DNA from 2 places in the Noviherbaspirillum sp. FW303-A3 genome. Region 2 is predicted to be linked to the other one. Evidence: predicted binding sites of a transcription regulator. Region 2 holds the regulator's gene; the other holds the start of a gene.
What was found. The regulator FNR, encoded in region 2, switches genes on or off when oxygen is low (the NO sensors DNR and NnrR bind a similar motif). The targets are predictions, from matches to a motif close to TTGATNNNNATCAA.

Region 1 (10,375 bases), 4.7 Mb from region 2:
AATCCGGAAAAGCACATGGAAAGCTACCTGCACTTCTATGAAGACCGCGCACACGGACATCCCGTCGACGCGCATGTGAAGTTCTACGATGAATACAACGCGGTGCTCGACATGGCCGCCGAGTTCTACCTCGATACGATCAAGACCGTCTTCCAGGATTTCTCGCTGCCTAACGGCACATGGGAAGTGGACGGCAAGCTGGTGCGTCCGCAGGACATCAAGAACGTCGCGTTGCTGACGGTCGAAGGCGGGAAGGACGATATTTGCGGCATCGGCCAGACCGAGGCGGCGCAGAAGCTCTGCTCGTCGATTCCGGAGGCGCATCGCAAGCACCACGTGGAACCGGACAGCGGCCACTACGGCATCTTCTCCGGCCGCCGCTGGCGCGAGAACATCTGCCCGATCGTTTCATCGTTCATTCGCGCCCATAACGGGTAAGGGGCCTGGTTCCGCTGCGGCGGGAGGTGTCGGCTGTGTGCGAGAGGACGTGTGCGGCAGGGCTCCCCGGCTGATCTGGGGAAGGCGCGAAAAAACGGCGACACATTGTGTCGCCGTTTTCTCTTCTGGTGCCACGGTGCGCGAGGCGCACCCTACGAGTTGTGCCGGGAGAAGTAGGGTGCGCCTCGCGCACCATGCATTCGCAAGGAAAAAATAAGGTCAGCGGATCAGCCGCGCCGCATCCTGCGCCGCAACCCGGCCTTCATCCGTCGGCACCACCCAGATCTCCACAGTGCTGTCCTTCGCATGGATCGGCATGATCGCATCGCGCGTCGCTTCCTGATTCGCCTGCGCATCGATCTTCACGCCGAGATACGACAGCGCATCGCAGGCCTGCTGGCGCAGCGCGGTGTCGTGCTCGCCGATGCCGCCGGTGAAGGCAAGCACGTCAAGCCCGCGCAAGCATGCGCTCAGCGCGCCGCACTCGCGCACGAGGCGGTGGGTAAAAATGTCGATGGCAAGTTGCGCACCACGATCGTCGCTGGCGCGCAGCGTACGCATGTCGGCCGACACGCCGGAGACGCCGCGCAGACCGGATTCGCGGTACAGCGTGCGCTCCAGCTTTTCCCAGTTCCATCCCTGGCGCAGCAGGTGCAGCAGCACCCCCGGATCGATGGTGCCGCAGCGGGTTCCCATCATCAGGCCGTCCAGCGCCGAGAAGCCCATGGTGGTGGCAACGCTCTTGCCGTCCTTGACTGCGGAGACGCTGGCGCCGTTGCCGAGGTGGGCGATGATCATGCGCTCCTTGGCGCGTGGCGTCTTTTCCAGCATGCGGTCGGTCACGTAGCGATACGACAGGCCGTGAAAGCCGTAGCGGCGGATGCCTTCTTCGCGCAGTTCCTTCGGCAGCGCGAAGGTGTATTCCGTCTCCGGCAGCGTGGCATGGAACGCGGTGTCGAAGCAGCCGATCTGCGGCAGGTCGGGGAAGTGCTTGCGGAAGGCATGCACGCCGGCCAGGTTGTGCGGCTGGTGCAGTGGTGCGAGCGAGCACAGGGTGTCGAGATAGGCCAGTGTGTCGCCGTCGAGCACGACGGATTCCGCGAAACGGTCGCCGCCGTGGACGATGCGATGCGCGACCGCGGTGATGCGGATGCCCTTGGCATGGAGCTCCAGCACCGCATGCAGGGCGGAGAGCGCGCGCTCGTGCGGCGTGCCTTCACCGGCGTCGAGCGTCTCGCTGCTGCTGCCATCCTTGCTCGAGATCTTGACCAGCGGCGAGCCGCCGGCTTCCAGGCCTTCGATGTTGCCGGACAAGGGAGCGGGGCCGATCTCGGTGCCGTTCTGCGGATACAGTGCAAACTTCAGGGAAGAGGAGCCGGCGTTGACCGCCAGGATGGCGTCGTTCGTCATGGCTGCACCTTCCTGTTCTGGTGTGCAAGCAGCAGCGCCAGCGCAGCGGATGCCACGCGGGCATTGGCGCTGTCCGCGCGGCTGGTGAGGGCGATCGGAATGCGGGCGCCAAGCACGATGCCGCAGGTCGTGGCGCCGGCCAGGTATTCGAGCTGCTTGGCCAGCATGTTGCCGGATTCGAGATCCGGCACGGCGAGGATGTCGGCATTGCCGGACACGGAGGATTCGATGCCCTTGATGCGCGCCGCTTCCATCGAGATTGCGTTGTCGAAGGCCAGCGGGCCGTCGAGCACGCCACCCTTGATCTGGCCGCGATCAGCCATCTTGCACAGGGCAGCGGCGTCCAGCGTGGACTGCATCTTGATGTTGACCGTTTCCACCGCCGACAGGATCGCCACGTTCGGGCGTTCGGTGCCGAGCGCGTGCGCGAGGTTGATCGCGTTCTGGATGATGTCTGCCTTTTCCTCGAGCGTCGGCTTGATGTTGATCGCCGCATCGGTGATGAGCAGCGGCTTGTCGTACATCGGCACATCGAAGCGGAAGACGTGCGACAGGCGGCGCTTGGTGCGCAGCGCGCGCGTGGTGACCACGGCGCTCATCAGTTCGTCCGTGTGCAGGCTGCCTTTCATCAGGGCTTCGACTTCGCCGCCGGCGGCCATTTCGGCGGCACGCTGGGCGGCGGCGACACTGTGTTCGACCGAGATGATCTCGAAGCCGCCGAGATCGAGTTCGGCTTCCTCGGCAACGGCGCGCAGTTTCGATTCCGGGGCGATCAGCACCGGATTGATGAGGCCGAAGTGCGCAGCATTCAACGCACCGCGCAGCGACTCTTTATCGCAGGGATGGACCACCGCGCAGCGAACCGCGGACAGGTGGCTCACGCTGGAGAGCAGGGCGTCGAAGCGCGCCTGCGGATCGAAAGTCCGCACCTGGGGCACGTTCACCGCCTTGCGGCGCATCTTCTGCGTCGGGGCGAGGATGATTGCCGTGCCGGAGAGCACGACGGTGCCGTTCTGGTTGATGACCTGGCAGTCGAGCGTGACGCGCTTGGTCGCGTCTTCCTTGCCGGTGACGGTGGCGATCACCGTCAGCGTGTCGCCGACGCGTACCGGCTGGATGAAGTGCAGGGACTGGTCTGCATAGACGGTGCCGGCGCCGGGGAATTGCGTGCCCAGCAGGCTGGAAATCAGGGTGGCGCCCCACATGCCGTGCGCAACGACGCCATGGAACAGGGTCTGTACGGCGTATTCGGCGTCGAGGTGGGTGGGATTGTAGTCGCCGGAAACGGCGGCAAACGCCTGGATGTCCGTCAGGGCAAGGGTGCGCACGAGACGGGCGGACTGGCCGATGGTCAGTTCATCGTAGGTGACGTTTTCGATGTATTGCAAAGATAAGTCGTTCATAAGTTTCAATGGTGATTTACTGTATGCGATGGTGTCGCATGCATTCGGCAACATGCCGGTTCCCGTCTCATGGACGAGATGCGCAATTGGCATGGCGATCGCACATCATGTCGTTCAACAGTGACCGCTTCATGACTGCATTGTCGTGGTGCGATTCCAGACGGCATTCAAGCAAGGAGCATGCCGAATGATGTGCAGCGGCAAGAGCCGATGCATAGAGGTTGGCGGGCGAGCGAAGTTCAAACGAATCTTCGCCACCTGGCAGGCTGCGGTGTCAGCTTGCGGCGAAGTCGGGGGCGGCAGGCTGCAGGTACTCGGCCATGGCGCTGATGATCTTGCTCCGCTTGCACGCCAGGGCGCGGTCGAGCAGGGGATAGAGCATCTCTTCTTCCTTCAGCGTGTGCTGCTGCATCAGGAGAGTCAGGGTCTCTGCATGGAGCGCATAGTCGGTCGGATCGAAGCGCTGTATCGCCTCCCACATGCGGTTGACGATGCCGTTGATCTGCCGGTGCTCCGAGCGCAGCATGGCAACCGGTTCGGCCCCTCCCTGGAGGGTTTGCTCGAAGGTCGGCAGCAGGACTTTTTCTTCCATCCGGATGTGCTGCCGCAGCACATCCTGGTACTTGCGGAAGTTGTCGATAGCCCCCTTCCAGTTGCGCTGCGCAACGCTGTTCTCCGCTTGGTCGAACAGGTCGTCGCAACGCTGGTGGTCATGTTTAAGGTAAGCGCAAATGGTGTCCATGGTCGAGGCTCCGTGATCATTGCATTTTTTCGCATGCGAAGTTCGGATTCCTTGATCCAGGATAGGTATTTTCGAACTCGCTGCCATTGACAGGATTGTTGCAAGGCGGCAGCGATGATTGCCGGTTTCGGGAAGCCGGTCGCCGTTGATGCAAATCAAATGAAATGCCGATGGGCATCGATATAGTCTGGACGGATATCGCTGTCTTTCTTCCCTCTCATGCCCCGCATTCGCCACCTCCTCTTGCTGTTCCTTGCTTGCCTGCTTGTGATGTCCGTGCAGAAAGGGGCGCATTCTCAATTCCGCAAGGCGACGGTGGAGCCGACGGTGAGGATCGAGGAGGAGGCGGCCGACGAGGCGCCGCCGATCACGGCGGACGAGGGCGCGGACAAGAATCGCTTCTACGACCCGCGCAATCCCGATCACGCCACCTTGCAGAAGGGCGATGAAATGCGCGCCCAGCTTCCCCTGGACAAGCGCGGTGCCGTCGACTGGATGGGGGCCTTGCGCAGCGGTGCGATCAAGCCGCGGACGGATCTCACGAACAGCAAGCCGCACCAGGTGCTGAACCTCGACATCATTCTCAAGAACACGAAGGAAATGCCGTGGGTGCGCTTTCCGCATAACTCGCATACCGAATGGCTGGCATGCAGCAATTGCCATGACAGCCTGTTCATTCCCAAGGCGGGGGCGAACGAGATTTCGATGGAAAAGATCTTCCGTGGGCAGTACTGCGGCGTATGCCACGACCGCGTCGCATTCGTCACCCACAACTCCTGCGAACGTTGCCACAGTGTTCCTCACGCGAACAGCAAGCAGTGGTGGTAATCCATGTGCGGTTGCTTACGCGAGGCTTACGAAAATCGCGTGTTTTTTCCCGGGTTTTTACGCGAAATTCCCAGACGCAAAGCGCAGTTGGGGAAAATTGATCTAGATCATTAAAAAACCGAAGGGGATCGATATCCTTGCCTTCACGTTGATATGCGACAAGCCTCGTTGTGCTTCTGATGACATGCGCGGCACCCGATATCGACACTTTTTTTCTCCTGGAGCTGGCCCGCATCTTGCATTGTGGTTCCCGTAGGAAAGGACGCCAGCAGCAGTGTGAAATACCCGCGGAAGAGGGAGGGAGCGATGCAGCAGCTAAATGGCGAAACAACACATTACTCAACTGATGCAGGACCGAGAATGAGACTTGAACGTGCTCGATCGCCGCGAGAAGATTCCATGCAAAACCTGAAACGCATTCTTGCCAACACATCCTTGTTCCGCATGCTGGATGAGCGGCAGCTGGACGAGGTTACGTCGGCAACGCAACCGATACGCGCGACGACGAACACCTGCGTGATCAACCAGGGCGATGCGCCCAAGGGCGTGTACGTCGTCGTCTACGGCCAGGTCAAGATCGGCTTCGACCGCAAGGACGGCAGCGAGAAAACGCTCGCGATCCTGGGGCAGAACAAGTGCTTCGGCCTGGGCGAAATGCTGCTCGACCGCGCGCATCTCGCCTTCGTGAAGACCACCACCGACTCGATGCTGGTCCACACCACGCGCGAGAAAATCCTCGAAGTAGCGAAGGACAATTTCACCTTCGCGCAGGAGCTCATGGTGTGCGTCGGCCGCCAGCTCTATACGCTCACGCGCGACATCGAAAGCTATTCGCTGCAGACGGCCAAGCAGCGCCTCGCCGGCTACCTGCTGCGCCAGAGTCAGTACCAGGCCGGGGATACGGTCGAACTCATCGCCAGCAAGACGCTCATCGCATCGCGCCTGAGCCTCACGCCCGAGACGCTGTCGCGCCTGCTGCACGACTTCTCTTCTGAAGGGCTGATCACGGTGATGGGGCGCCGCATTAAGATTCTCGATTATGAAAAGCTTGGCGCGCTGCTGAGCGCGTAAGCTTCACCACCCGTAGCCCGGATGCAGCGAAGCGGAATCCGGGGAATGCATGGCGCACTTCCCCCGGATTCCGCTTCGCTGCATCCGGGCTGCGCTTTTGGTCTGCGCATATAATTGCGAGCCGTGGCATGTAATGTGCATGCATTCCGGCAATACGCTTAACAAATACCCATCCATGTCCTTCTCGATACTTCGTGTCCTCCGGCACGGGAAAGGCCGCGCATGAGCCTGCAGGCCCATAGCCTTACCTGCGTTCGCGGCGACCTGCAGCTTTTTGCCGATCTCAGTTTCGATATCCAGCCCGGCGATGCCCTGTGGGTGTCGGGCACCAATGGCAGCGGCAAGACCAGCCTCCTGCGCATGCTGTGCGGCCTGGCCGTGCCGGCGGCCGGAGAAGTGCGCTGGAATGGCCGCAACATCCGCAGCCTGCGCGACGAGTTCTGCAGCAAGCTGGTCTACATCGGTCATGCCAACGGCGTGAAGGACGACCTGCTGGCGTGGGAAAACCTGGTCGTCTCCACGACGCTGGCCGGCGCGCCGGTCACCGAAGACGAGGCGCACGCGGCCTTGCAGCAGCTCGGCCTGGGCCGTGCCGCGGACCTGCCGACGCGCGCGCTGTCGCAAGGGCAGCGCAAGCGCGTGGCGCTCGCCCGGCTGTCGCTCGGACTGGGCATGCCGCTCTGGATCCTGGACGAACCTTTCACCGCTCTCGACAAGAGCGCCGTGGCGGCACTGTGCGGCACAATCAGCAAGCATCTCGCCGGCGGCGGCATGGTCATCTACACCACGCACCAGGAGATCGACCTTTCGGCAAAGCGCGCGCTGCGCCTGGACATGAACGAGGGGCGGATATGCTGAATGCCCTGATCTGCGTCATCCGGCGCGACCTGCTGCTGGCGTTCCGCCGCCGCTCGGACGTGCTCACCACGCTGTTCTTCTTCATCATCGTCGCCAGCCTGTTTCCACTCGGCGTCGGGCCGGAACCGCAACTGCTGCGCACCATGGCGCCCGGCATCCTGTGGGTGGCCGCACTGCTCGCATCGATGCTGGCGCTGGGCCGGCTGTTTGCGCTCGACTATGCCGACGGCACGCTGGAGCAGATGGTGCTGTCTTCCGAGCCGCTGACCATCATCGTCATCGGCAAGGTAATCGCGCACTGGATCGTGTCCGGTTTGCCCCTCGTGTTTCTCGCCCCGGTGCTGGCAGTGCAGTTCGACCTGCCGTCGTCATCGGTTGCGGTGCTGTTCGTGAGCCTGCTGCTCGGAACGCCGGTCCTCAGCCTGGTCGGCTCCATCGGCGCGGCGCTGACCCTGGGCGTGCGCGGCGGCGGCGTGCTGGTGTCGCTGCTGGTGTTGCCACTGTACATTCCGGTCCTGATCTTCGGTGCGGGCTCTGTCGGCGCCGAAGTCTCGGGTGTCGGCGCAACTGCCCATCTGCTGTTGCTGGGTGGAGCACTTGCCGGTGCGGCTGCGCTGGCCCCTTGGGCTACGGCAGCGGGGCTGCGGATTGCGGTTGAATAAACGGCGCCAGGCCGGCAGGAAAGGGCATTGCCCGCCTGCCGGTGTGTAGGAGTCCGTCCGTTCCAACGGTTCCCGCATCGCCCACAGCCGCCTCGTTCAGCTGTTGCAAAATAATTCACGAACCGTACGTGTTGCAACTGTTCACGGGATGTACTGTCCGAGTGAAACAAGTACTACCGGAAACTCTGTGGCACAACGATTGCTTTAGCATAGCCAGGTTGTACCAGCAGAGTGTCAGACGCCGAAATCCCGCCCGGTCCCCCGGGAAAATGCGAATCCGGTGGAATCCGAAGGCAGACAGCGATATGCTGTCAGCGAAATTCCTGAAACTGGGAAAGCTGCCGGAGGGGTTCTTGACCTTGAACAGGGTCCGGCTGACATCGAAACTTTTCTTGGAGCATTGCCGTAGTGTCCACTGCCAACCAAACCTTCGCCAGCAGAGCCGAATCCAGCGGCTCGGGGTTTTTCAAATATGCATCGCCGCAGACCTTTTTCCCACTTGCGGGAAAGATGATTCCCTGGTTTGCGACAGCGGCTGTCATCTTCACCATTGTCGGCCTGTACATCGGCTTCGTCGTCGCACCGACCGACCACCAGCAGGGTGAGTCGTATCGCATCATCTTCATCCACGTGCCCGCGGCCTGGATGTCGATGTTCATCTATCTCGTGATGGCATTCTGGTCGGTTGTCGGATTGACACTGAACACACGCCTGTCATCCATGATGGCCACCGCGCTTGCACCGACCGGCGCAATGTTCACCTTCCTCGCGCTGTGGACCGGCGCCCTGTGGGGCAAGCCGACCTGGGGCGCGTGGTGGGTATGGGATGCGCGCCTGACTTCCGAACTGATCCTGCTGTTCCTGTACATCGGTTTCATGGCCCTGCAGGCTTCGATCGACGATGCGCGCCGCGCCGATAAGGCGGGTGCTGTGCTGGCACTGGTCGGCGTCGTCAACATCCCGATCATCTACTTTTCCGTGCAGTGGTGGAATACCCTGCACCAGGGTTCGTCAGTCAGCCTGACCAAGGCGCCGAGCATGGCAATGACCATGTTGCTGGGGATGTTGATCATGGCGCTGGCCTCCTGGGCCTATACCATTGCGGTCGCGCTGTGCCGCGTCCGCTGCATCGTGCTCGAGCGCGAGCGTCACACGGACTGGGTCAAGGAATACGTGGAGAAAAATACATGAACTGGAATAGCTGGAGCGACTTCTTCGCGATGGGCGGATATGCGCTCTACGTGTGGGGTTCCGTCCTGATGACGGTGCTCCTGGTCGCGGGGGAGGTGATTGCGGTGCGCATGCGCCGCAATACCGTCATGAAGTTGTATGGACGTTGGGTACGCAGTAACCGGAGGGAAAGCAATGAAAACGAGGCATAAGCGCCTGATCCTGATCACGGCAGGGCTTGGCACACTGGGACTGGCAGCGTGGCTGGTCCTGTCTGCATTCCAGCAGAACATGGTGTTCTTCTTCACGCCGACACAGGTATTCTCCGGCGAAGCGCCCAAGGGCCGCAGCTTTCGCATCGGCGGCATGGTGGAGGAGGGCAGTGTCAAGCGCCAGTCCGACGGCGTGACCGTCGCCTTCGTCGTGACCGATACGGCGAAGCAAATCCCGGTGACCTACAAGGGCATCCTTCCCGACCTGTTCAAGGAAGGCAAGGGCGTCGTGGCGCAGGGCAAGCTCGGCCAGGACGGCAAGTTTGTCGCTGATGAAGTTCTCGCAAAGCATGACGAGAACTACATGCCTTCCGAAGCGGCCTACGCAGTGAAGAAGGCGCATGAGGACGCAGCCAAGCAAAAGGCTGGCGAACAGTCCGCCGCTGCAGCGCCCCAGTCCGCAACGCCGGCCGTGCCGGACGCAAAGGAAGTGAAATAAATGATCCCAGAACTTGGCAATTTCGCCTGCATGCTGGCGCTGGCCGTGACCCTGGTGCAGGGTATCGTGCCGATCGCCGGCTCATTCAACGGCAACCAGCGATGGATGGCGATTGCCCGTCCGGCCGCTGCGGCGCAGTTCCTGCTGATCACGGTCGCCTTCGCGTGCCTGATCTATGCCTTCGTCAACAATGACTTCACGGTGACCTACGTCGCGTCCAATTCCAACTCCTCGCTGCCGGTGTATTACCGCGTGGCCGGCGCATGGGGCGGCCACGAAGGCTCGCTGCTGCTGTGGATCTGGATGCTGGTGATGTGGGGCTTCGCGGTTGCGCTGTTCAGCCGCCAGTTGCCGGACCAGACCGTTGCCCGCGTGCTCGGCGTGATGGGCCTGGTCGGCGTCGGCTTCCTCGCCTTCCTGCTGTTCACCTCGAACCCGTTCGACCGCCTGCTGCCGGGCGCGCCCGATGGCCGCGACCTGAACCCGCTGCTGCAGGACTTCGGCATGATCATCCATCCGCCGCTGCTGTACATGGGCTATGTCGGCTTCTCGGTTGCATTCGCATTCGCGATCGCCGCACTGATGGGCGGACAGCTCGATGCTGCATGGGCGCGCTGGTCGCGTCCCTGGACCTCGGTCGCATGGATGTTCCTGACCCTGGGCATTTTCATGGGCTCGTTCTGGGCGTATTACGAGCTGGGCTGGGGTGGCTGGTGGTTCTGGGACCCGGTGGAAAATGCTTCCTTCATGCCGTGGCTGGTCGGCACCGCGCTGATCCACTCGCTGGCGGTGACGGAAAAGCGCGGCAGCTTCAAGAACTGGACCGTGCTGCTGGCGATCATCGCCTTCTCGCTGTCGCTGCTGGGCACCTTCCTCGTTCGTTCCGGCGTGTTGACTTCGGTGCATGCGTTCGCGACCGATCCGGAGCGCGGCCTGTTCATCCTGATCTTCCTCGCCATCGTGATCGGCGGCTCGCTGTTGCTGTACGCATGGCGCGCCCCCTCGGTCGGCCTGGGCGGCAGCTTCTCGCTGGTTTCCCGCGAGTCCGCGCTGCTGGTCAACAACGTGCTGCTGCTGGTCGC
Region 2 (10,375 bases):
TATCCAGAGACAGCAATTTTCCGGTGGAGGAGCCTCATGTCCGCAGAAGACCAGAAATACCGGCTTGTGACGCGCAGCGATTTCGATGGACTGGTCTGCGCCGTCCTGCTCAAGCATCTCGACATGATCGACGACATCAAGTTCGTCCATCCCAAGGACATGCAGGACGGGAAGATCGACATCACCGATCGCGACATCACCACCAACCTGCCCTATGTTCCCGGCGCCCATCTGGCCTTCGACCACCATTTTTCGGAAACCCTGCGCAACGCAGGCGGCAAGGCCAACCACATCATCAATGCGCGCGCGCCGTCCGCGGCACGGGTCGTCTATGACTACTACGGCGGCGAGATCGCTTTCCCCGCTGCGTGGAATGACATGATGGCCGCCGTCGACAAGGGGGATGCGGCACAGTTCAACCGCGACGAAATCCTGCATCCCGAAAAGTGGGACCTGCTGAACTTCCTGATGGATGCGCGCACCGGACTGGGCCGCTTCCGCGAGTTCCGCATCTCGAACTACAACCTGATGATGGACCTGATCGATTACTGCAGGAACCACAGCATCGAGCAGATCATGGAACTGCCGGATGTGAAGGAGCGCGTGAACCTGTATTTCGAGCACGAGGAAAAATTCAAGGACCAGCTCCGGCGCTGCTCCACCGTGCACAAGAACCTCATCGTGCTCGACCTGCGCCAGGAAGAGACGATCTATGCCGGCAACCGCTTCATGATCTACGCTCTCTTCCCGGAAACGAACATATCGATCCATGTGCTGTGGGGACTAAAGAACCAGAACACCGTGTTCGCCACAGGCAAGTCGATCATCAACCGCAGCTCGAAGACCAACATCGGCGAACTGATGCTCAAGTACGGCGGCGGCGGGCACGAAAACGCAGGCACCTGCCAGGTGGACAACGACAAGGCCGAACAGGTGCTGCAGGAACTGGTGGCGACGATCAACGCCGACGGCTGAAGCAGGCTACAATCGGGGTTCCGGGCTGCCGCACATCAGGCGCCCGGCCTCCGCATGACACACGATTTTCCCGACCTGCCACCCAAACCCTTGCCGCCCGAACCGCCGGATGACGGAGACTGCTGCCGCAGCGGCTGCGAACCCTGCGTGTTCGACCTGCATGCCCTGGCCATGGAACGCTACCGTGCAGAGCTGAAGGAATGGGAAGAAAAGATCGGCCGTCTCATGCACGACGACAACGTCAACCTGCCCTGATTGCATCCGCCTGGAAACCTTCGCCGGCGGCTTCCCTAAAACTTCATTCAATTCATCTTAAAAAAATCTTAAGCCCGCCGCAGGCTGCTCTGTTGCGCCCCTTCGCGCTTTAGACTTCGTCCCTCGTTTCCGATCCGTTGAAGAGGGACATTCATGAATCACATTGCAACCGAGAGCAGCCCCGCATCCATGCTCGAATGCATGATGCTGATCCGGGCCTACGAAGAAAAAGCCGCCGCGCTGCAGGCGGCCGGCAGCATGGCAGGCACCTGCACCGCCGTCGGACAGGAGGCGTCGGCGGTCGGCGTCGTGCGCGCCCTGCGTCCTGGCGACCGCATTCTCACCAACCACCGCAGCGCCGGCCACCTGCTTGCACGCGGCGCCGACGCTGGCCGCATGATGGCCGAGGTGATGGGGCGCAGCACCGGCTACTGCAAGGGCAAGAGCGGCTCGCTGCACATCTCCGCCAAGGAACTGGGCGTCGTCCTGACCTCGACCATCGTAGGCGGCGAACTTTCCCTGGCCACCGGGGTTGCACTCTCGACCAAGATGCTCAAACAGGACGGCATCGTCGCCTGCTTCTTCGGCGACGGCGCGGCCTGCGAAGGCATCTTCCATGAATCGCTCAACCTGGCATCGGTGTGGGGCCTGCCCATCCTCTACGTCTGCGAAAACAACCAGTGGCAAGCCTATGTGCACCGCAAGGAAACCATGACCGGCGACCACGTCAGCGAGTGGGCGAAGGGCTACGGCATGGCTAGCCGCACGGTGGACGGCAACGATGTCGAGGCAGTCCATGCGGCAGCGGTGGAAGCCATTGCGCATATCCGCAAGACCGGCAAGCCCTACCTCCTCGAAACCTATACCTATCGCCTGCGCGGCCATTTCGAGCCGGACGACCAGTCCTATGTTGATGCGCAGGAGTTGGCGGGATGGCGCGGGAAAGACCCGGTCGCGAGGACACGCGCACGCCTCCTGCAGAACGGGACACTGACGGAGGACGATATCGCGCTGATGGAAGAGCGTATCGCCGCGGAAGTGGAGCGTGCGGCAGCCTTCGCCACTGCTTCGCCCTTCCCTGTTCCGTCCGAACTCACTACCGATGTTTACGCCTGAGGAGCCGCACCATGCCACAGATTACCGTCAATGAAGCCATCGAACAGGCGCTGGCCGAGGAAATGCGCCGCGACGAGCGCGTGCTGATGTTCGGCGAAGGCGTCGCGACCAAGCGCAAGGAGCTGGCAAAGGAATTCGGTCCGCTGCGGGTACGGAATACGCTGCTTGCCGAAGGCATCATCGCAGGAACCGCCGCCGGCGCCGCAGCCACCGGGTTGCGGCCGGTGGTGGACATGCTGTTCGCCCCCTTCCTGTGTTTTGCGATGGACGAGATCGTCAACAGCGCAGGCAAACTGCGCTATATATCCGGCGGCCAGTTCGAATTCCCGATGGTCGTGCTTTCCATGACGGGCGGCGGCTGGACTGTCGGCGCCCAGCACAACCACAACCTCGAGGCCTGGTTCGTGCACAGCCCTGGACTGAAGGTAGTGATGCCGTCGAACGCCGCCGACTTCAAGGGCCTGCTGAAATCCGCAGTCCGTGACGACAACCCGGTACTCTTCTTCGTCGACATGCCGCTCGGCTATGTGCCGGGCGAGGTTCCCGAAGGCGAACACCTTGTCCCGCTGGGCAAGGCCGCAGTGCGGCGCCAGGGCACGGACGTCACCATCATTTCCTACGCCAAGATGGTCGACACCTGCATGCAGGCAGCCGCTCAGCTCGAAGAACACGGCATCGATGCGGAAGTGATCGACCTGCGCACGCTCAAGCCGCTCGACGAGGAAGCGATCTTGCGCTCCATAAGGAAGACCGGCCGGCTGCTCATCGTCCATGAGGCCAGCCGCATGTGCGGCGTCGGCGCGGAGATCAGCGCGATCGTCGCGGAACAGGCCTTCGGTTCGCTCAAGGCGCCGATCATGCGCCTGACCGGCCCCGATGCGCCCGCGCCCTCTAGCTATGTACTGGAACAGGCCTTCATGCCACAGCAGGACGCCGTCGTCACTGCGGCGCTCCGGCTTGTCGGCCGCGAGACACTTTCCGATGCCGCCGAAGAAGAACAACTCGCCTGAAAGAAAGGAAGAACAATCATGCACACCAATCCATCCCTCGCCCAACCCGCCTTTTCCACCGCAGGCGCACTCTGGCTGAAGCTCGCCGTCCTCTACCTGATCGTCGGCGTCGGGCTTGGCATCATGATGGGTGCCAGCGAAGATTTCACGATGCGTCCGGTCCATGCCCACATCAACCTCCTGGGCTGGGCCACGATGGCGCTCGCCGGACTCGTCTACAGCGTCTATCCGCTGGCAGCCGCAAGCAAGCTGGCGAAGGCGCACTTCTGGCTGCACAACATTTCGCTGCCGGTGATGGCGGTATCGCTGGCCTTCGTGGTTGCCGGCCAGCGTGCCCTCGTCCCCGTGCTCGCGTTTTCGGAAATTGTCGCCGCGCTCGGGATCCTGGTCTTCGCGGCGAACATCTTCCTCAACCTGAAGAAGTAATCAGGCGTAGGCGAGGATGCGTTCATCGACGACGACGCACTCTGCGCGCATGGCCTGCTGCAGCGACGGAATCGATCCTCCGGCGCGGTACTGGAAACTGACGCGCAGGGTGTCGCCCGCATCGACCTGTACCGGTTCGCCCAGCGGCAGGACCATGTAATGGTTCAACCAGTCGATGGTCGTGCCCTGCTTCATGAGCACGGCCAGGATATTCTTGGTGATGAAGCGCAGCGCATTGACACAGCCCGACTGTGTCATCGTGAAACACCCTTCCCACTGGATCGTCTCCGCCGTGTCCTGGCTGAAGTCGAGGACACTGTATACAGAAGGCTGCGCCAGTTCGATACTGCCTGCCTGGATGTGCGAAGGCTCCTGGAACTGGACGATCGGCGCCTGGTAGCCATGGAAGTCATATGCCTGCTGGAGCGGCTGGACAGCCATGATGGCAGCCTCCGGCAGGAAAACCGGGAGTTTGCCGCCGAAACGCGCGCGATAGCGGCGCTTGAATGCTTCAATCATCTGCACCTGCTTTTCGCGCAGCATGCCGACGTGGATCATTTCGCAGATCACGACGTCCACCGGCTCGGGCGGCAGGTATTCGAAGGCGTCGGCGTGGATGACCTCCACCCTGTCCCCGCCCTTGTTCCGCGCCAGCAGGCGGCGCGCCTCGGCAACCAGCTCGGGGTTGAACTCGACGCACCAGACCTTCTCTGCCTTGGCAGCGGCAAACCATGACAGCACGCCGGTGCCGCCTCCCAGCTCCAGCACCTTTGCCCCCGGAAAAACAGCGGCGTCGATGGCTGCCTTGAAGCCGTCCATGCGCCGGGCATCCATCAGCATGTTGTGGTGGTAGTGCAGCGGGATGAATTGTCCCAGATAGCAGCTCTCGATCTCGCGTTCGGTCAGCATGTGTCTCCCTGTGGATGTGGGTAGATGGGTGCAAGCGCGAAGCCTGCGTAATGCTGTACATTATCGTCCCGCGTCCGAAAACCAATTCCGCAAGATGCACCGGGATTGCCATCCTGTTCACCTATTTTGCGCAAGGTGGCACGAGGTTTGCATGACATTGCTTGACCTGGCTCAATTCAAGGCCATAACAGCAATAATTCTTAAAGTTTGGAAAAGGGCTCGAAAATGATACTGCACCGCCTAAATCCTGCCGACATGACACAAACTATCCCGTTCCCGCCGCCGCAGCAGCAGACCGCTACCGTGCATGAGCTGCGCGCCCGCTGCTCGGCGTGCAGCATGCACCAGTTGTGTCTGCCGATGGGATTGAACGAGCTGGACATGGCGAAGCTGGACCAGATCATTGGCCGCCGCCGCAAGGTGCCCCGCGATGCCCACTTGTACCGCGTCGGCGATCCCTTTACCAACCTGTACGCTATTCGCCTGGGCCATTTCAAGACCCACCAGATCAACCCGAGCGGCGACCAGCAGATCACCGGTTTCCAGATGGCCGGCGAACTGCTCGGCATGGATGCCATCAGCACCGACCGCCACCACTGCAACGCGATTGCTCTGGAAGACAGCGAAGTGTGCGAAATCCCGTTCGCCCGTCTGGAAGCGCTGTTCGCCGAGATGCCCACGCTGCTGCATCACTTCCACCGGATGATGAGCCAGGAAATTACCCGCGAGCAAAGTGTCATGCTTTTGCTAGGAAATATGCGTGCGGAACAACGTTTTGCGGCATTCCTGACGAATTTGTCCGCACGTTATTCGGTACGCGGCTACTCGTCCACCAGCTTCCAGCTGCGGATGACGCGTGAAGAAATCGGCAACTATCTCGGCCTGACCATCGAAAGCATCAGCCGCCTGCTCTCCAAGTTCAAGAAGCAGGGCTGGATCAAGGTGAACAACCGCGAACTGGAATTGCTCGATCCGACCACCCTCAAGGCAGTCGCACAAGGGACGCAGTCCTGCGCCTGAGCGCGCAGTAGCCGCCAAAAAAGAAGGCGAGCGGCGCATGGCGCCCTCGCCTTTGTTTTTTACAAGCCCCGGAAGTTGCGCCTGCCTGCCGGCGCCTCATTGGGCACGGCCATCAGGTAGAAAGTAAGCATGCTGGCAAGTGAACAAAACAGCCAGAAGCAGAAGAATCCGATGCTGTAGACCGCCAGGGGCTTGATGTCCGGGTATGTCCCGAACAGCGACAGGTCGTAGGGATCGAACATCGAGAAGAAGAAACCTTCCGCGACGATTGCCACCAGAAACGACGGCCACAAGACGACCATCATTAGTCGCGCCATCAACCTACCCTCCTTTCACTCCGAACAATCGGTGTAAAGCTGTACCGGGATCCAGCACTAGTCATTTCCCACTTTCGAACCATTGACATTCCCAGATTCGGGAACGTCATTCACGAGAATGAGAACGACCGTACTGCGGATATTGTGCACCAGCATTTAATTTGTCGCCAGACGTAAGACAATATCCTACTTCGGAGTTACCCTTGGACCGTCTGGTCCGCCTTCATATCAACCTGTTTCTGCTGCGGCCACATCCACTCGCCGGACAGACGCCAGTCCCGCTGCTCGCCCTCTACCACCACGTTCCACCGCGCGATATCCAGCAGCGGGATCGCAATGGCGAACTTGCCTTGCCGGTCGGCCGTCGTCTCGAGTTTCAAATCTTTCAAGGGCTGCGTCGAGTGCACCAGGCTCACGTACAGCTTGCCGGAGAACGGCTGCTTCTGGCTGCTGATCGTGCCGACCAGCTTGCCGCTCGCCGGCTCGTAGCGGAGCGAAGCGTCCAATCCCATCTCCGCCGCCTTGCGGTCGCGGCTCAGGTCCTGGTTAATGGCCTTGCCCTGCTTGTAGTAGTCGTCGACGACCAGCGCATCCTGTTGCGACACCGCGAGGTAAGTCGTATAAATGCCTGCAACGACAACGACTGCGGGGCCCAGCATCAACAGCCACGGCCAGCGGTGCTTGTACCAGGGCTGTTGGTCATTCATCTTCGGGGGCATGGCTGCAGCTTGCATGTCATCTCCTTAACGCGGCACGATGAATACCGCTTTTTCCCTTACGTGCAGGCTCTCATCATCGATGGCCTGCAATTCAAATGCGATCTTGTTGGATCCCTTCTCGCCCTTGCCCGGGCCGACACGGACCCGGACGGGCACCGCGCGCGATTCGGTTGCATTCAGTTCGACCACTTCCGGCGTGGAAAGTGCAATCGTGTCGATGCCGGATACGCTCAGTTTGTACTTGTGCGGCCTTTCGTCCGTGTTCATGATCTGCAGGCGGTACACATTCTCGATCATGCCGTCCTCGACCTCGCGTCCCATCGAGCCGCGGTCGCGGATCACGTCCATCTTCAACTCGGTGCGCGTGAACAGCGAACCGAAGAACACGCCAATGATGATCACCAGGATTGCGCTGTAGATCAGCACGCGCGGACGCGTCGCGCGCTTGCGGATGTCCTTGTCCGACAGGTGGTTGCGCATGGCATTGTCGGTCGAGTAGCGGATCAGACCGCGCGGCGCCCCGACCTTGTCCATGACCGAGTTGCAGGCGTCGATACAGGCCGCGCAGCCGATGCACTCGTACTGCAGGCCGTTGCGGATGTCGATGCCGGTCGGGCACACCTGCACGCACATCGAGCAGTCGATGCAATCGCCGAGCGAGGACTTCCCGGCCGACTTGCTGCGCGCACCGCGCGGCTCGCCGCGTTCCTTGTCATAGGTGATGATGAGCGTGTCGGGGTCGAACATCGAGCTCTGGAAGCGCGCATACGGGCACATGTACATGCAGACCTGCTCGCGCATCCAGCCGGCGTTGCCGTAGGTGGCGAAGCCGTAGAACAGCACCCAGAACCACTCCCAGGGACCGAGGTCCAGTGTCATCACCGAAGCGGACAATTCGTGGATGGGCGTGAAGTAGCCGACGAAGGTGAAACCGGTCCACAGCGCGAGCGCGCCCCAGACGAGGTGCTTGGCCGACTTCTTGGCGAACTTGGAGGCCGACATCGGCTGCTTGTCGAGACGCATGCGCTGGCTGCGGTTGCCCTCGATCTTGCTCTCGATCCACATGAAGATTTCGGTGTAGACCGTCTGCGGGCAGGAATAGCCGCACCAGAGTCGTCCACCGACGGCGGTGAAGAGGAAGAGCGCATACGCGCAGATGATCAGCAGCAGCGCAAGATAGATGAAGTCCTGCGGCCACAGCACGATGCCGAAAAGGTAGAACTTGCGGGCGGTGAGGTCGAACAGCACGGCCTGCCTGTCATTCCATGACAGCCACGGCAGGCCATAGAACACGATTTGCGTCAGCCAGACGCACACCCAGCGCCAGCTGGCATACCAACCCTTGATTTCGCGCGGATAGATTTCCTCGCGCGCCTTGTACATCCGAATGACTGAAACCTTCGGCGCCGGTTCGCTCATTGATTGACTCGCTTGATCTTTATTTCATAAGAGACCGAAATGGTACCTTATGAAATAAGCATGGCGGCGGCGATTGTCCGCTGCCGCCATGCGATTAGAGCCTAAGTTCTCTAATTACTTCTGTGCTACCGAGGTGCTGTTGTTGGAGAGGCTCCACACATAAGCAGCCAGCAGGTGCACCTTGCCTTCGCCAAGGAACTCGTTGAACGCCGGCATGGAATTGGTACGGCCCTTGCGGATCGTTTCCATGATGGTCTCCGCGCCGCCGCCATAGAGCCAGGTCTTGTCGGTCAGGTTCGGGGCGCCCATGGCCGGGTTGCCCTGGCCGTTTGCGCCGTGGCAGGCTGCGCAGGCGGCAAACTTCTCCTTGCCGAACGAAGCCTTGATCGGGTCCGCGGTGGAACCGGAGAGGCTGAGCACGTAATGCGCAACCGCTTCCACTTCCTTGTCGCCACCCACTGCGGCAGCCATCGGGGGCATCATGCCGTTACGGCCGTTCATGATGGTCGTCTTGATGACGTCAGGATCGCCGCCGTACAGCCAGTCCTTGTCGGTCAGGTTCGGGAAGCCCTTGTTGCCGCGTGCGTCAGAGCCGTGGCACTGTGCGCAGTAGGTCAGGAACAGGCGCTCGCCCATCGCATGAGCCTGCGGGTCCGCTGCCACGGTCTTGAGATCCTGCGCCTGGTACTTGGCGAAGATCGGACCGTAGTCGGCGTCCGCCTTCTTCAGCTCTTCCTGGTACTCGCCGGTCGATGCCCAGCCCAGCTTGCCCTTGAACGAGCCAAGGCCGGGGTACAGGACCAGGTAAACCGCACCGAACACGATGGTGATATAGAACAGCCACATCCACCAGCGCGGCATCGGGTTGTTCAACTCGGACAGGCCTTCATCCCAGCTGTGACCGGTAGTGTCGGCTTCCTTGCCCGCCTCGACCAGGATCTTGACCCGGGACTGCTGCCACAGCAGGAGGGCGCAGCCGGCGATGCCGAGGATCGTCAGCAGCGCAACGTAAATACTCCAGAATTCACTTGTAAAGTCAGCCATGTTGTTTCTCCGCAGCTTGCATTTGTTCGTCAGCGAACGGCAGGTTGGCTGCCGTTTCGAAGTCTGCGCTGCGACGCGCGCTGTATGCCCACCAGACGATACCGATGAAAGTCAGGAAGCTCAGCACGGTCACGATATTGCGCGCGTCCATGATCAGGTTTTCGAAGCTCATGATTACCTCTTCGCCTTGATCTGGATGCCCAGGCCTTGCAGGTAGGCGACGAGCGCGTCCTGTTCGGTCTTGCCTTCGACGGATTTCGCTGCGTCTGCAATTTCCTGGTCGGAGTACGGGTGGCCCAGCTTGCGCAGTGCCGCCATCTTCGGCGCGACCGATTGCGGGTCGACCTTGGTGGTGGCGAGCCACGGGTAGCTCGGCATGTTCGACTCCGGCACCACGGCGCGCGGGTTGTCGAGGTGGGTACGATGCCATTCGTCGGAGTAGCGGCCGCCTACGCGTGCCAGATCGGGACCGGTACGCTTGGAACCCCACTGGAACGGACGGTCGTACACGTACTCGGCGGCAACCGAGTAGTGGCCGTAACGCTCGGTCTCGGCGCGGAACGGACGGATCATTTGCGAGTGGCAGTTGTAGCAGCCTTCGCGGATGTACACGTCACGGCCGGCCAGGCGCAGCGCGTTGTACGGCTGCAGGCCGGCAACCGGTTCGGTGGTCGACTTCTGGAAGAACAGCGGCACGATTTCCACGAGACCGCCGACGCTGATCACGAGCAGAACCAGCGCGATCATCAGCCAGGGGTTCTTCTCGATCAGTTCATGGGTAAATTTCTTCATTTCTGCTCCTTGATTCAAGCGTGCGACGCGTAGGCCGGGATGCGTGCATCAACGGCCTTGGCGCCGCGCACGGTCATCAGCGTGTTGTAGGCCATGATCACCATACCGGTCAGGTACAGGAGGCCGCCGCCGAAGCGGATCACGTAGTACGGGTAGGTCGCTTTCACGGACTCGACGAAGGTGTAGGTCAGCGTGCCGTCGGCATTCACCGCGCGCCACATCAGGCCCTGCATCACGCCGGCAATCCACATTGCTGCGATGTACAGAACGATACCGATGGTCGCCACCCAGAAGTGGACTTCGATCAGGCGGACGCTGTGCATTTCCTTCTTGCCGAACAGACGCGGCAGCAGGTAGTAGATTGCGCCCATGG

Region 1: a site for FNR is predicted at 4,139-4,152, ahead of AC3WOY_RS23685 (hemerythrin domain-containing protein). Genes of this name have one in related genera too.

Annotation. Positions count from the first base shown of each region.
Region 1 covers NZ_JBYTAZ010000001.1:4,921,577-4,931,951, forward strand. Annotated here, with positions in the region: gene AC3WOY_RS23670 (polyhydroxyalkanoate depolymerase) at 1-438, shown strand, start outside; gene AC3WOY_RS23675 (acetate/propionate family kinase) at 658-1,848, opposite strand; gene AC3WOY_RS23680 (bifunctional enoyl-CoA hydratase/phosphate acetyltransferase) at 1,845-3,251, opposite strand; gene AC3WOY_RS23685 (hemerythrin domain-containing protein) at 3,526-3,993, opposite strand; gene AC3WOY_RS23690 (c(7)-type cytochrome triheme domain-containing protein) at 4,264-4,821, shown strand; gene AC3WOY_RS23695 (Crp/Fnr family transcriptional regulator) at 5,221-5,892, shown strand; gene ccmA (cytochrome c biogenesis heme-transporting ATPase CcmA) at 6,115-6,750, shown strand; gene ccmB (heme exporter protein CcmB) at 6,744-7,412, shown strand; gene AC3WOY_RS23710 (heme ABC transporter permease) at 7,821-8,603, shown strand; gene ccmD (heme exporter protein CcmD) at 8,600-8,794, shown strand; gene ccmE (cytochrome c maturation protein CcmE) at 8,778-9,293, shown strand; gene AC3WOY_RS23725 (heme lyase CcmF/NrfE family subunit) at 9,294-10,375, shown strand, end outside.
Region 2 covers NZ_JBYTAZ010000001.1:215,228-225,602, forward strand. Annotated here, with positions in the region: gene AC3WOY_RS01020 (exopolyphosphatase) at 37-975, shown strand; gene AC3WOY_RS01025 (oxidoreductase-like domain-containing protein) at 1,030-1,230, shown strand; gene AC3WOY_RS01030 (thiamine pyrophosphate-dependent dehydrogenase E1 component subunit alpha) at 1,384-2,346, shown strand; gene AC3WOY_RS01035 (alpha-ketoacid dehydrogenase subunit beta) at 2,358-3,356, shown strand; gene AC3WOY_RS01040 (hypothetical protein) at 3,375-3,782, shown strand; gene AC3WOY_RS01045 (class I SAM-dependent methyltransferase) at 3,783-4,691, opposite strand; gene fnr (fumarate/nitrate reduction transcriptional regulator Fnr) at 4,947-5,711, shown strand; gene AC3WOY_RS01055 (hypothetical protein) at 5,771-6,028, opposite strand; gene AC3WOY_RS01060 (FixH family protein) at 6,226-6,762, opposite strand; gene ccoG (cytochrome c oxidase accessory protein CcoG) at 6,772-8,166, opposite strand; gene ccoP (cytochrome-c oxidase, cbb3-type subunit III) at 8,281-9,210, opposite strand; gene AC3WOY_RS01075 (cbb3-type cytochrome oxidase subunit 3) at 9,203-9,382, opposite strand; gene ccoO (cytochrome-c oxidase, cbb3-type subunit II) at 9,385-10,002, opposite strand; gene ccoN (cytochrome-c oxidase, cbb3-type subunit I) at 10,017-10,375, opposite strand, start outside.